2 regions of the Pseudovibrio sp. W64 genome follow, and region 2 is predicted to be linked to the other one. Evidence: predicted binding sites of a transcription regulator. Region 2 holds the regulator's gene; the other holds the start of a gene.

Region 1 (6,353 bases), on a different contig from region 2:
TGGGTCTTCACATTCCTCGTTGTGTTTGGTTTCCCCAAATTGAACCAACTCTTCACGATCACCGAGATCTTCCTGTTCTTCGCCATATGCTGTTGTATCGGAACCGTCTACGCCATCCGCCGCGCACCAGAGACCAAAGGTGTCTCTCTGGAGGATATCTACGAGCTGTTCCACAAAGGGGACAGCAAGACGGCTGAGAGGCCAGTTGCTGGCGAGTAAAACCACAAGCACCAAAAGCACCGCATGACTTCTCATGCAGTGGTGAAGCTAAAATCCCGAGAAACGGGAGGGGCAAGGCGAGCAGGCAATACCTGCGCATTGTATATAAATTAGTTTCTTCGGCATTGGCTGTCGCCTTGCCCGGGCGTTTTTGTATGAAACAAGGTCTCCACCGAAAGGCATTGGGAGCAGGTGCCTACCCATCATTGTAAGGCCTCACAAAACACAAGGCTTTGCTTCGAATCTCACAGTCAGGGCAGTTGCTGTAAAGGACAGTTTGACTTGTCCCTGACAGCTGCAGCTGCCAGTGTAGACGCCCATCGGGTGACCAGCTTCCGCTTGGTCCCTGCACTAAAGACTTTCAAGGGGTGTTTCAACGAACCCGCCGGAGGATGCGTTATGTCTCCCGGTAGCCCCGCCCAGCCCACGCCACACTGACGGTCGCTCCGCCAGCTGCCCGTGTACGTGGACATAGGATCAGTATGGCGGGTGATTTGGGCGAGGGGATAAGATTTTCGCTCAGCCAGCTCTATCGGCAATCTCGTCGCCTTCCAGAATGCTGAAACCACGCTCGCCGTCAAGCGCAGCGGCAACAAGTGCGCGTGCAACTGCGGCGCCTTCAATTGGACGATATTTGCGCAAAGGGCCTTTAAAGAGAAACGAAAGCCGTGGCAGCACCGACGCGGCAAGCCCCTCAGCAAAGCGTTGCTCCTGACGCTCACCCAGCAACAAAGAGGGCCGGAACACTTTTGTTGAAGGGAAAGCGAGCGTGCGAACGGCCTCTTCAAGCTCCCCTTTGACCTTCAGATAGGAGTTGGAACTGCCCGCTGCTGCACCAATCGAAGAAACCATGAGAAACTGCTCAGCACCGGCTTCACGCGCCAACCGCGTAAGGTCGTAGGCAAGCTGGAAGTCAATCGCGTAAAACGCTTCTTTTGAGCCGGCTTTCTTCAGCGTGGTCCCCAGACAGCAGAACACATCCGTCACGTTCATTGGCAGTTGAAGGCTGGAAAGATCGCTGAAATCGGTCAGATGCAACCGAAGCTTATCATCTTCAATCTCTGGATCTTTGCGCACAACTGCATGAACCTCGTCATACGCCTCACTGGCAAGCAGCAGCCGAACCACTTCAGAACCAATCAGCCCAGTTGCACCAAAGACCATCGCCACACGATTTTTCATAGGAAATTCCTCCGATTATCAGCCAAAGCAGATTGGTAGATCGGGGTGAGTGTTTAAGACTCGAACAAGTTGAAGCGTAATTCAAAAAATAAGAGCACCATTTCAGGTGCTTTCATTTCGATTGCTATTTGGGAATGGCAGAGAGCAGAGGGAAGAGTGCCATATGGAAGTTTCCGAGCCAGATTACATACCAGTCTGCAAGCTCTGGCATTGTCGTGTTGGTGCCAAGATCAACATCTCTCTTCCATAACACGATGCTGCAATATCGGGCATGTTCAGCAGGGTCCCAATCAAGTGATGCGCCGATCGCTGTCTCTACATGTTCTTTTTGGCGTAGCAGTTCTTTGAAGTAGGCCTCGCCGGGCTCATTCCGAAAGTTGATCATAACTTTCGCGCAGTTTTCTTCATCCAGATAATGGAGACTTAGATAAGCGTTCGGTATGCCAAACTTGATGTCGTAGTAACTTCCGTCGGGAACATTGTTTCTCAGTTTAATCGGAAGTTTAGTGTCAGACATCTGGTCTTTGACTGCTTGCCAAATTTCATGATGTTTTTGTTTTAGTTCACTCATGAGTTGTTATTTCCTAGCTGAAGCTGATTGTGACAATGCAAAAAAGGGCACCCCGAAGGATGCCCTAATTCGTTTAAGCGTTGGTTGGCTTGGCTTAGAAGCCCATGCCGCCCATGCCGCCCATGCCGCCGTCCATTGGAGGCATTGCTGGGCCGGAGTCTTTCTTAGGCAGTTCAGCAACCATTGCCTCAGTAGTGATCAGCAGACCAGCTACAGATGCAGCATCCTGAAGAGCAGTACGAACAACCTTAGTTGGATCGATGATGCCAGCTTCAATCATGTTGACGTATTCTTCGGTCTGAGCATTGAAGCCGAAGGTCTCATCCGCAATGTTGTCCTGGATTTTGCCAACAACGATGGAACCTTCAACACCAGAGTTTTCAGAGATCTGGCGAAGCGGAGCTTCAAGAGCGCGCAGAACGATCTTGATACCAGCTTCAATGTCAACGTTCTCGGAAGATACTTTCTCAACAGCAGCTTTTGCACGAAGAAGAGCACAACCACCACCTGGTACGATACCTTCTTCAACAGCAGCGCGTGTTGCGTTTAGGGCATCGTCGATGCGGTCTTTTTTCTCTTTAACTTCTACTTCGGTTGCACCACCAACGCGGATAACTGCAACACCGCCAGCAAGCTTAGCAAGACGTTCCTGCAGCTTCTCGCGGTCGTAGTCAGAAGAAGTTTCTTCAATCTGGGCTTTGATCTGGGAAACGCGTGCTTCGATGTCAGCTTTTTCGCCAGCACCATCAACAATGGTAGTGGTTTCCTTGGTGATGTTCACCTTGTCAGCAGTGCCGAGCATGTCGATGGTTACGTTTTCCAGCTTGATGCCCAGATCGTCAGAGATCACGGTACCACCAGTCAGGATAGCGATGTCTTCGAGCATTGCTTTACGACGGTCGCCGAAGCCAGGAGCCTTAACAGCAGCAATCTTCAGGCCACCACGCAGTTTGTTCACTACGAGAGTTGCCAGTGCTTCACCTTCAACATCTTCAGCGATGATGATGAGTGGGCGGGAAGACTGAACAGCGCTTTCAAGGATTGGAAGCATTGGCTGCAGGTTGGAAAGCTTTTTCTCGTGAAGGAGAATGAGTGGCTTTTCCAGGTCAGCAATCATCTTTTCAGCGTTGGTGACGAAGTATGGAGAAAGGTAACCGCGGTCGAACTGCATACCTTCAACAACTTCAAGCTCGGTCTCAAGAGACTTGGCTTCTTCAACGGTGATAACACCTTCGTTGCCAACGCGCTGCATTGCTTCAGCAATGTCTTCACCGATCTGAGTGTCGCCGTTAGCAGAGATTGTGCCAACCTGTGCAACTTCGTCAGTAGAAGAGATAGACTTGGAACGTGCGGTCAGGTCTGCAACAGCAGCAGCAGTTGCCATGTCAACGCCGCGCTTCAGGTCCATTGGGTTCATGCCAGCAGCAACGAACTTTGCACCTTCTTTAACGATAGCCTGCGCCAGAACTGTCGCAGTTGTTGTACCGTCACCAGCAATGTCGTTGGTTTTGGAAGCAACTTCACGCACCATCTGTGCGCCCATGTTTTCGAACTTGTCTTCAAGTTCGATTTCCTTCGCAACAGAAACACCGTCTTTGGTGATGCGTGGTGCGCCGAATGCTTTATCCAGAACAACGTTACGACCTTTAGGGCCGAGGGTAACTTTTACAGCGTTTGCAAGGATGTCGACGCCTTTAAGCATCTTGTCGCGGGCATCGGAGCCGAATTTGACTTCTTTAGCAGCCATGGTTTTGTCTCACTTAAATTCTTGAATAACAGAAGGGATCGTAGGGTCTCAACAATGGCCTGGAATTAAGCCAGGATACCCATGATGTCGGATTCCTTCATGATCAGCAGGTCTTCACCGTCGATCTTAACTTCAGTACCGGACCATTTGCCGAACAGAACGCGGTCACCAGCTTTAACGTCGATAGCGATCAGCTCACCGTTGTCCTTACGTGCGCCAGCGCCAACAGCGATAACTTCGCCTTCCTGTGGCTTTTCTTTTGCAGTGTCAGGAATGATGATGCCACCAGCTGTTTTTTCTTCAGACTCAATGCGGCGAACGACAACACGGTCGTGTAGCGGACGAAACTTCATAATTGGCTCTTCCTCTCATACGCGAGCGCCCCTTTTAGGCAACGCCCGGACGCGAAGGTTAAAAACTTTGAGAGTGGGTGAAACTTTGCAGCCCCACAGTGATTAGCACTCCCAAAGGCAGAGTGCTAACAACCACAAAATGATGTAGTTTCACCACCTCTTATAGTCAAGAAGAGAGCTGTAAAAAAATATTCTGGAGTGCAAAAAATATAGGAATACTGCGAGAAATTGGGGGGCAATTTGGGTACAGTCTCAACTCACCCTAGACGAATGGACTGTCTGTGCTGCCTGCACGGGAATTTCCGGAATCAGCGCAAAAGAAAAGCCGGCTTTAAGATCAAAGCCAGCTTTTGAACTTTAACAGGAAGCTTTCAGGTTTTAGAGCGTGTTCCCGAAAAGTGGTTCCGGTTTTTGGATAAGAATACGCGCAAAATTAAAGAGTTAGAGCTTGGTGCGTGAATGCATATGAACGCAACATGCTCTAATTCTGAAGAGGTGCGTCCTTCATGGAAAACGGAAGCTCAAAGCTGCCGGACTTTTCCGAGTTCTCGTCGTTAAACTGCACCTTCAGCACATAGTCTCCAGCTTGCAGCCCTTTAAGGTTGAAGCTCAAAGATGTCTGATACTCGCGGATTTGGTTGAAGCTTGCCGAGTGCAAGGCGGTAAACCCGTCCTGAGAAGCAAACACCTGACCAGTGGTGTTGCGCAGTTCAAAGTCAACACTCAGATCAATCGCATATGTGCTGCCCATCTCTTTGTAAGAGAAGCCAACAGGCTCAGCATAAACGGTCAATGGATCACCGCTCTGGAACTCTGTCGTCTCCAGAGGCGTGTAAGCCCCATAACTCTCAGCTGGTAGTGCGATGAATTTTGCTGCCGTAAAAGCGAGTGGCTGCTGTTGCCAGGCAATGGTGTAGGCGTCCTGAGCAGCTTTAAAGCCAGCGCTCGGCGCACTCTTGTCTTCAGCAGATGCAGCGCCACCCAACAAAGCAACCGCAAAAATAGAACAGGCTGCAGCTTTTGCGTAAGCTGACATCCCTCTCACTGTAAATGGCATTGTTAGCCCCCTAGAGCCAGCAGAACACAATATCTGCGGCACTCACCTGATTCTTGGCGGTGGTATAGCTCTTAAATCTAAGGGAGACAATACTGCCCCATTTGTTGAGGCAGCTTAGACATGCGTCACGAAGACATTCCTCATGCGATGGTTAAGCAATTACCACGCAGTTGATCAGGCACCGGCCCGTTCAGCCCAGGATTGCTTCTTCCGGTAGATGGTCGAGGGGCTGATTTCCAAGGCGGCAGCTGCAAGGGCAATGTTGCCGTCAAAAGTTTCAAGCGTGGTCTCGATAATCTGCTTTTCCTGGAACCACAACGGTTCGATAGACCGCCCCATAGAAGGCATAGGTTCGCTTGTGCTGAAGGCAATCTCGGAAAGAACAGGAACAGCCTGGTCACGCAACAAAGGAGAGAGCATGAGTTCAGTGACTTCATCACCGTCATTCATGACCACAAGCTGGCGAATGACATTCTCCAGTTCGCGCACATTACCCGGCCAGCTGTGCTGCAACAAAAGAGCTTCTGCATAGGTCGAAAAACGCTGAAATCTGCGATTTTCTTCTGCTGCATACTTCTTCAGGAATGTTTGAGCGAGGGACGGTATGTCCTCGCGGCGCTCCCGAAGAGCGGGCAGGCGGATCGGCAGCACGTGGAGACGATAGAACAGGTCCTCACGGAAGCGACCTGCGGTGATCTCTGTTTTCGGGTCTCTGTTGGTTGCGCAGATAACGCGCAGATCCAGCGAGCGTGGTTTATGCTCTCCAACCCGTTGAATGGAGCCGGTCTGAAGGAAACGCAAAAGTTTGCTCTGCAAGCAGAGTTCCATTTCACCGATCTCATCAAGGAACAAAGTTCCCCCATCGGCAAGCTCTGCTGCACCAGCTCTGGCCTCATCTGCTCCGGTAAAGGCACCGCGTGCATGACCGAAGATCTCGGACTCCATCAAATTGGCCGGAATCGCTCCACAGTTGATTGCGACAAAAGGCCCGCCTTTACGTGCTGATCTGGCATGCAGCGCCTGTGCACACAGTTCCTTGCCTGTACCTGATTCTCCGGTAATGAAGGCTGGTGCGCTGGATGTCGCCATCCGGTTGATCTGCGCATAAACGCTTTGCATGCGATTGGAAGCACCAACAAACCCTTCAAACTGAGCAGCTGTTCCAGACGTGTCGCTGGAGACAATCGCTTCAGAGCCAGTCGCGGCTGAAAGTGAAGGTGAGGG
Region 2 (6,353 bases):
GCGACCATGTCCATTTCGCGCTATTCCCGTGCGGCCCTCCTGGCCAGCACAACCCTCTCGCTCGCCCTGATTTCTGCGGCTGTTTCAGCGCAGGAAGCTAAACAGCCTGTTGCTGCCGACAGCTCTGCAACCATGCTGGATGAAATCATTGTTTCAGCAGGTAAAGAGAAGGTGGCGATTGATACACCTCAGGCTGTGACTTCAGTCTCTCAGGAGCAAATTGAAGTAGCCCAAGCAAGCACATTGGGTGAGATCCTCGATGCGGTTCCGGGGATCACCACTATAAATGCCGACAATGCGCTGGGGCAGTCCATCAATATTCGCGGCATCGGTTCTGCTCTCGGTTCCGGTGAAAACCGTAATATCATTCAAGTGGATGGCGTCACCTCCTACTTCGAGATGTACCGTGCAGGCTCTTTCTTCTTCGATTCTGAATTGCTTAAGGAAGTCGAGGTTCTGCGTGGACCAGCTGCCTCCACATTGTTCAGCGCAGGCGCGCTTGGTGGTGTGGTCAGTGCGCGCACGAAAGATGCTAGCGATTTGTTGGAGGGAGATGACAAACTGGCTGTCCGCACCAAAGCCATGTGGGACTCGAACGGCAATGGTGCGCGAAGCACAGTTACAGTCGCTGCCCGACCGCTGGAAAATCTGGAGCTATTGGTCAACCTGAACTATGGCCGTGATGGAGATTATGAGGGCGCTGATGGCGCAGACCTCGGCAACTCCCGCATGACAGATCTCTCGGGCCTCGCCAAGCTGAAATACAGCTTCGGTGCCGATAACGATCAATCTCTTACTGCAAGCTATTTCAACGTCAATAAGTCTGGGTATGGCCTATATGACCAGACAACCTTTAGTCCCGGATTTGGTTATGCAGACCAAACAACAAGCGAACAACAGGCACTGCTTGCTTATGAAAACGCTTTTTCTGGCAATGATTTGTTGGATGTAAAAGCGCAGGTATCCTGGAGCCAGACCAAGCGTGATTTGGATGATATTACGTTCCGCGCAGGTCCTGGTGCTCCTTTGGGAACTGAAGCTGAGTACGTCTACAACAATTGGCAGGCAAAACTGGAAAACACATCGGAATTTCGGCTTTCCGAAGGTGTAGAAACCTACTTCACCTACGGGGTGGAAGGGAAATATCAGGAGCGTCTTAACCCGCGTCTGAATCCGGATGGAAGCTCAACGCGGGGCTCCTCATCTCATCCAGAAGGTGAAACACATGCCCTTGGTGTGTTCGGGCAGGCTGAGTTTGTAATTCATGACCGCCTTACACTCATTCCTGGAATGCGTGTTGACCATTCTCGCCTGAAGCCGGGGACTGGCGTGGCTCTGCGTAAAGATTTGGATGAGAGGGCCTATTCTCCAAAACTTGCAGCAATTTATGAGCTGACAAACTGGCTGAATGTCTTTGGTTCTGTTGCACACACAGAACGCATGCCAGTTTTGGATGAAGTTTTCTCGGGTGATGGCTTTACCGATCTCGGAAAAGAAAAATCTAACAATTTTGAAGCTGGCTTAGGCTTTAAATTCAACGACGTATTGTTGGAAAATGATAGCCTTCGCTTCAAAGTAACGGGCTTTTACAACAACATCGACAACTACCTCTATTCCTCTCGCGATCATGCAACGGGCAAGACAATCACAACTGCTATTGATGAGGCGCGGATCAAAGGCATCGAGTTAGAAGCAGGTTATTCCTCTGACAGCTGGTACGGCAATCTAGGTGCTTCAGTCACACGGGGTGACAACCTTTCTGATGATGAATATCTGGATAGCGTAGCGGCAGATAATCTTTTCCTTTCAGTAGGATATAAGATTGCCGACTATAATTTGGATGTTTCCTGGCGCTCTGATTTATACGCAGAACAGGACCGCGTGAACGATGCTGACGATGCTTCGCCAGGTTATGCGCTGCACAGTGCGCGTTTAGCTTGGAAGCCTGAAGATGGGTTCCTTGCAGGCTCAGAAGTGCGCGCAAGCGTGACTAATATCTTCGATCAGCAACACACAGCGCATCTGAGTGAAACCGAAGGCAAAGGCCGGTCCTTCAAGCTTAGCTTGGCGAAAACGTTCTAAGCCTCTCTTCGGTGCGCTGCAAATGCAGTGCGTCTGGCAATGCTGGTGAGACAGGTTTGCCTGAATGAGGCTAGGCCTTCTGTGGCGGAAAGGCCGGGATCGGTGGGGAAGAAATTCTCCGCCGTTTTCTTTTGTAACTCAATTACGCTGGATCAGCCGTGCTCAATTTCCAGCATTTCACTCCATGTTTTTGGAGTGTCGCCGTTGAGCGGGTTCTTTGTAGAGCGTTTGTACTTGATGGTCTCAAAATGCATGCTCAGTGTGTCTGCGAGCAACAAGCGCCCAACCAGACCTTCACCAAACCCAACGATTTCCTTGATCACCTCAAGCGCCTGCAATGTGCCAACCAGGCCTGTCAAAGCACCCAAAACACCCGCCTCTGTGCAGGTTGGTATGGAGCCAGCCTCAGGGCGTTTGGGGAACAGGCAGCGATAAGTTGGGTTGATGTAGTTGCCCTCGTCATCGCGCTCAAATGGTTTCAGCAGCGTAACGGAGCCGTCAAACTGGCCCACAGCAGCGGTAACGAGCGGACGTCCTGCATAAAAACACGCATCCGAAACGAGGTAACGGGTGGCAAAGTTATCAGAGCCATCAACAACGATATGGTAGTCGTTGATCAACGCCATGGCATTTTGCCCACTAATGCGTGTCGGATGCGGAACAACGCGCACATTCGGGTTCAGCCGAGCGATCGCCTCCGCCGCACTGGCAACCTTAGGCTCGCCAAGCTTCTCCGTGTCATGGATGATCTGACGCTGAAGGTTAGACAGCGAAACAACGTCATCATCAACAATACCAATGGTGCCAACGCCAGCCGCCGCCAGGTATTGCAGAACCGGCGCACCAAGCCCCCCTGCTCCAATCACCAAAACACGCGCAGCTTTTAGTTTTTGTTGTCCCGGGCCACCAACATCCCGCAGGACGATGTGGCGGGCATAACGTTCCAGTTCAGAAGCTGTAAGGGAAAGCAATTGGGACTCCAGTAGTTTAACCGAGCATACGGCTCACCAGTCGGGCTGTGTAATCCACCATGGGAATGACACGCGCATAATTGAGACGAGTCGGCCCGATAACACCAAGAACGCCCACAACGCGCTGTTCACTATCGCGGTATGGAGACACGATCAAGGAAGAACCGGAAAGCGAGAACAGCTTGTTTTCTGACCCGATAAAAATACGTACGCCTTCGCCGCCCTTTGCAAGATCAAGCAGGCGGATCAGTTCACTCTTGTTTTCCAAATCATCAAATAGCAGGCGAATACGCTCCAGATCTTCCTTCGCACCCACGTTTTCCAGCAGGTTGGAGCGTCCACGCACGATCAGTGTTCCGGGATCATTCTTGTCTCCACCCCAAACAGCAACACCCGCATCGACTACTTTGGATGTGAGCGTATCCAGCTCAGCCTGAAATTCGTTTCGCTGCCGAACAAGTTCAGATTGTGCATCGGCTAGCGTGCGGTTTCTGATGATGGAGTTGAGGTAGTTCGAGGCTTCAGTCAGCGCAGATGGAGGCAAGCCAGCAGGTAGATCGACAACACGGTTTTCAACGGAGCCATCTTCACTCACCAGCACGACAAGCGCTTTTAGCGGCTCAATCTGCACAAACTCGATATGGCGAAGGGTGGTGTCTGTCTTGTTGGAAAGAACAACCCCCGCCCCGCGGCTCAGGCCAGATAGCATCTGACTGGCTTCGGTCAGGACTTGCTCCGGTGTTTTCTCACCACCTTTAGCCTTCACCTGAACGGCAATCTGCTCGCGCTCTTCCTTGGTCAGGTCGCCAACTTCCAAAAAACCATCCACGAACAGACGAAGACCGGACTGCGTCGGCAAGCGTCCGGCACTGGTGTGCGGAGAGTAGAGCAGCCCATGGTGCTCCAGATCTGCCATTACGTTGCGAATAGAGGCCGGAGACAGAGGCTGCGAAAGCCCACGTGCAAGGTTGCGAGACCCCAACGGTTCGCCGGTATCAAGGTAGTTCTCAACAATGCGCCGGAAGACCTCACGGGAACGTTCATCAAGATCCTCAAGAGGGACAGAAGGAGGAACGCTCGTCACGGTATCGGTACTCCACATCAACAGCAGGTTTGGGCCAAAGCCTGTATTCAATCCCTAACACAGGACAATTGAACAGCCAAAACTCATTTTTAGCAGAAAATAGCCTCTCAAACCAAAACCAGCCTTTGCGCTAACGGCAATCCGCAGCTAAAAGATCCGCAATACCATTTGTGAATTTGTAGCTATTAAGCAACCCGAGGGAGCTTGCCTTGAACCGTCCATCCAAACGTACACCAGAAGAAATGCGTCCAGTCAGCCTGGAGCGCGGTGTTGCAAAACATGCCGAAGGCTCCTGCCTGATCAAATTCGGCGATACCCATGTTCTGTGTACCGCAAGTTTGGAAGAGCGTGTTCCGCCGTGGCTCCGTGGTCAGAACCGTGGCTGGGTAACTGCAGAATACGGCATGCTGCCACGCGCAACTCATGACCGTATGCGCCGTGAATCCTCCGCAGGTAAGCAGTCTGGCCGTACTCAGGAAATCCAGCGTCTCATCGGCCGCTCTCTGCGTGCTGTTGTTGATCTGGGTGCACTGGGCGAGCGTCAGATCTCCGTTGACTGTGATGTCATTCAGGCAGACGGCGGCACCCGTACAGCATCCATCACCGGCGCATGGGTCGCTCTGCACGACTGTCTGAAATGGATGGAAGCGCGCGACATGGTCAAAACCGATAAGGTTCTCAAAGACCACATCGCAGCGATCTCCTGCGGTATCTACGAAGGTACTCCGGTTGCTGATCTGGACTATATCGAAGATTCCTCTGCTGACACTGACGCAAACTTCGTCATGACTGGCAAAGGCGGCATCGTTGAAATTCAGGGTACTGCTGAAGGTGAGCCATTCTCCGAAGAAGAACTCGGCCAGCTCATGGGTCTTGCAAAACAGTCCATTTCCAAACTGGTTGAGCTGCAAAAGCTGACGGTGCTCTGATGCAGGCAGACACAACAGAAAACCGCCGCCTGGAACCTGGCAAGCTCGTGCTTGCCAGTCACAACAAGGGCAAGCTGCGCGAAATTCAGGACATGCTGGCAACGCATGGCTTTGAAGTTCTCTCTGCTGGTGATCTGGATCTGCCAGAGCCAGTGGAAGATGGCGACACGTTTGAAGCAAACGCTGCAATCAAAGCACTTGCTGCGGCAACAGCCACTGGCCTGCCTGCCCTTGCAGATGACAGCGGTTTTTGTGTAAACGGCCTCAACGGTGATCCGGGCATCTACTCCGCACGTTGGGCTGGGCCAGGTAAAGACTTCGGCGTGGCCATGCAGGCCGTGCAGGACAAGTTGACCGAAACGAACGCTACAGACCGGACCGCTTACTTCGTTGCTGTGCTGTGCATGGCATGGCCGGATGGGCACACTCAGTTCTACCGTGGTGAAATCCATGGCGACCTGGCATGGCCTCCGCGCGGTCTGGAAGGCTTCGGCTACGATCCAATGTTCGTTCCGGAGGGTTTTGATAGAACCTTCGGTGAGATGGACAAGCAAGAAAAACACAAAACAAAAGAAGACGAAGCGCTGTCTCATCGCGCCCGTGCCTTTGTTAAGTTTCAAAAAGAGTGCTTGCCGGCGTAATACGCGTTCCCGAAAAGTGGCTTCCAGTTTTCGGATAAGAACTCGTGCAAATGAGCTGGCAAACGCAAAGGAAAAAGAATGACTGTGTCACCGGTTGGCGGCTTTGGGATTTACGTGCATTGGCCTTTTTGTTTGGCAAAATGCCCATATTGCGACTTTAACTCCCACGTGCGCCACCAGCCGGTTTCGCAGGAGCATTACGCCAAAGCTCTGGCAACAGAGCTGGCACGTTATGCGCAGATGGTGCCGGGTCGCACAGTTGACTCCGTCTTCTTCGGCGGCGGCACGCCATCTTTGATGGAGCCGAAAACCGTTGAGACAATCCTCAATGAAGTTGCGCGCCTCTGGCATCTGCCGTCCACCGCTGAAATATCCATGGAAGCCAACCCAACCAGCGTGGAAGCAACCCGCTTTGCAGGCTACAGATCTGCAGGCGTAAACCGCCTCTCCGTTGGTATTCAGGCGTTGGATGACAAAGAGCTGAAGATCCTTGGTCGCCAGCACTCTGTTTCGGAGGCGATTCGAGCTGTTGAAATTGCGCGCAAAACTTTCCCGCGCATCTCGTTTGATCTTATCTACGCCCGCCCCAATCAGACCTTGAAGGTATGGGAGCAAGAGCTCAACCGTGCTATCGATCTGGCCGCTG

What was found. Region 2 encodes HrcA, which represses chaperone genes, less so after heat shock. Its sites were predicted from a motif close to GTTAGCACTCNCNNNNNGNGAGTGCTAAC; they were not measured.
Region 1: the regulator HrcA is predicted to act here: its motif matches at 4,174-4,202, upstream of groES (co-chaperone GroES).

The regions. Positions count from the first base shown of each region.
Region 1 covers NZ_LMCI01000002.1:159,265-165,617, reverse strand. The annotation lists gene PsW64_RS01580 (sugar porter family MFS transporter) at 1-219, shown strand, start outside; gene PsW64_RS01575 (NAD(P)H-binding protein) at 739-1,401, opposite strand; gene PsW64_RS01570 (DUF4268 domain-containing protein) at 1,526-1,972, opposite strand; gene groL (chaperonin GroEL) at 2,067-3,719, opposite strand; gene groES (co-chaperone GroES) at 3,785-4,072, opposite strand; gene PsW64_RS01555 (hypothetical protein) at 4,554-5,129, opposite strand; gene PsW64_RS01550 (sigma-54-dependent transcriptional regulator) at 5,304-6,353, opposite strand, start outside.
Region 2 covers NZ_LMCI01000014.1:140,036-146,388, reverse strand. The annotation lists gene PsW64_RS08625 (TonB-dependent receptor domain-containing protein) at 7-2,082, shown strand; gene PsW64_RS08620 (HesA/MoeB/ThiF family protein) at 2,235-3,053, opposite strand; gene hrcA (heat-inducible transcriptional repressor HrcA) at 3,070-4,155, opposite strand; gene rph (ribonuclease PH) at 4,347-5,066, shown strand; gene rdgB (RdgB/HAM1 family non-canonical purine NTP pyrophosphatase) at 5,066-5,707, shown strand; gene hemW (radical SAM family heme chaperone HemW) at 5,786-6,353, shown strand, end outside.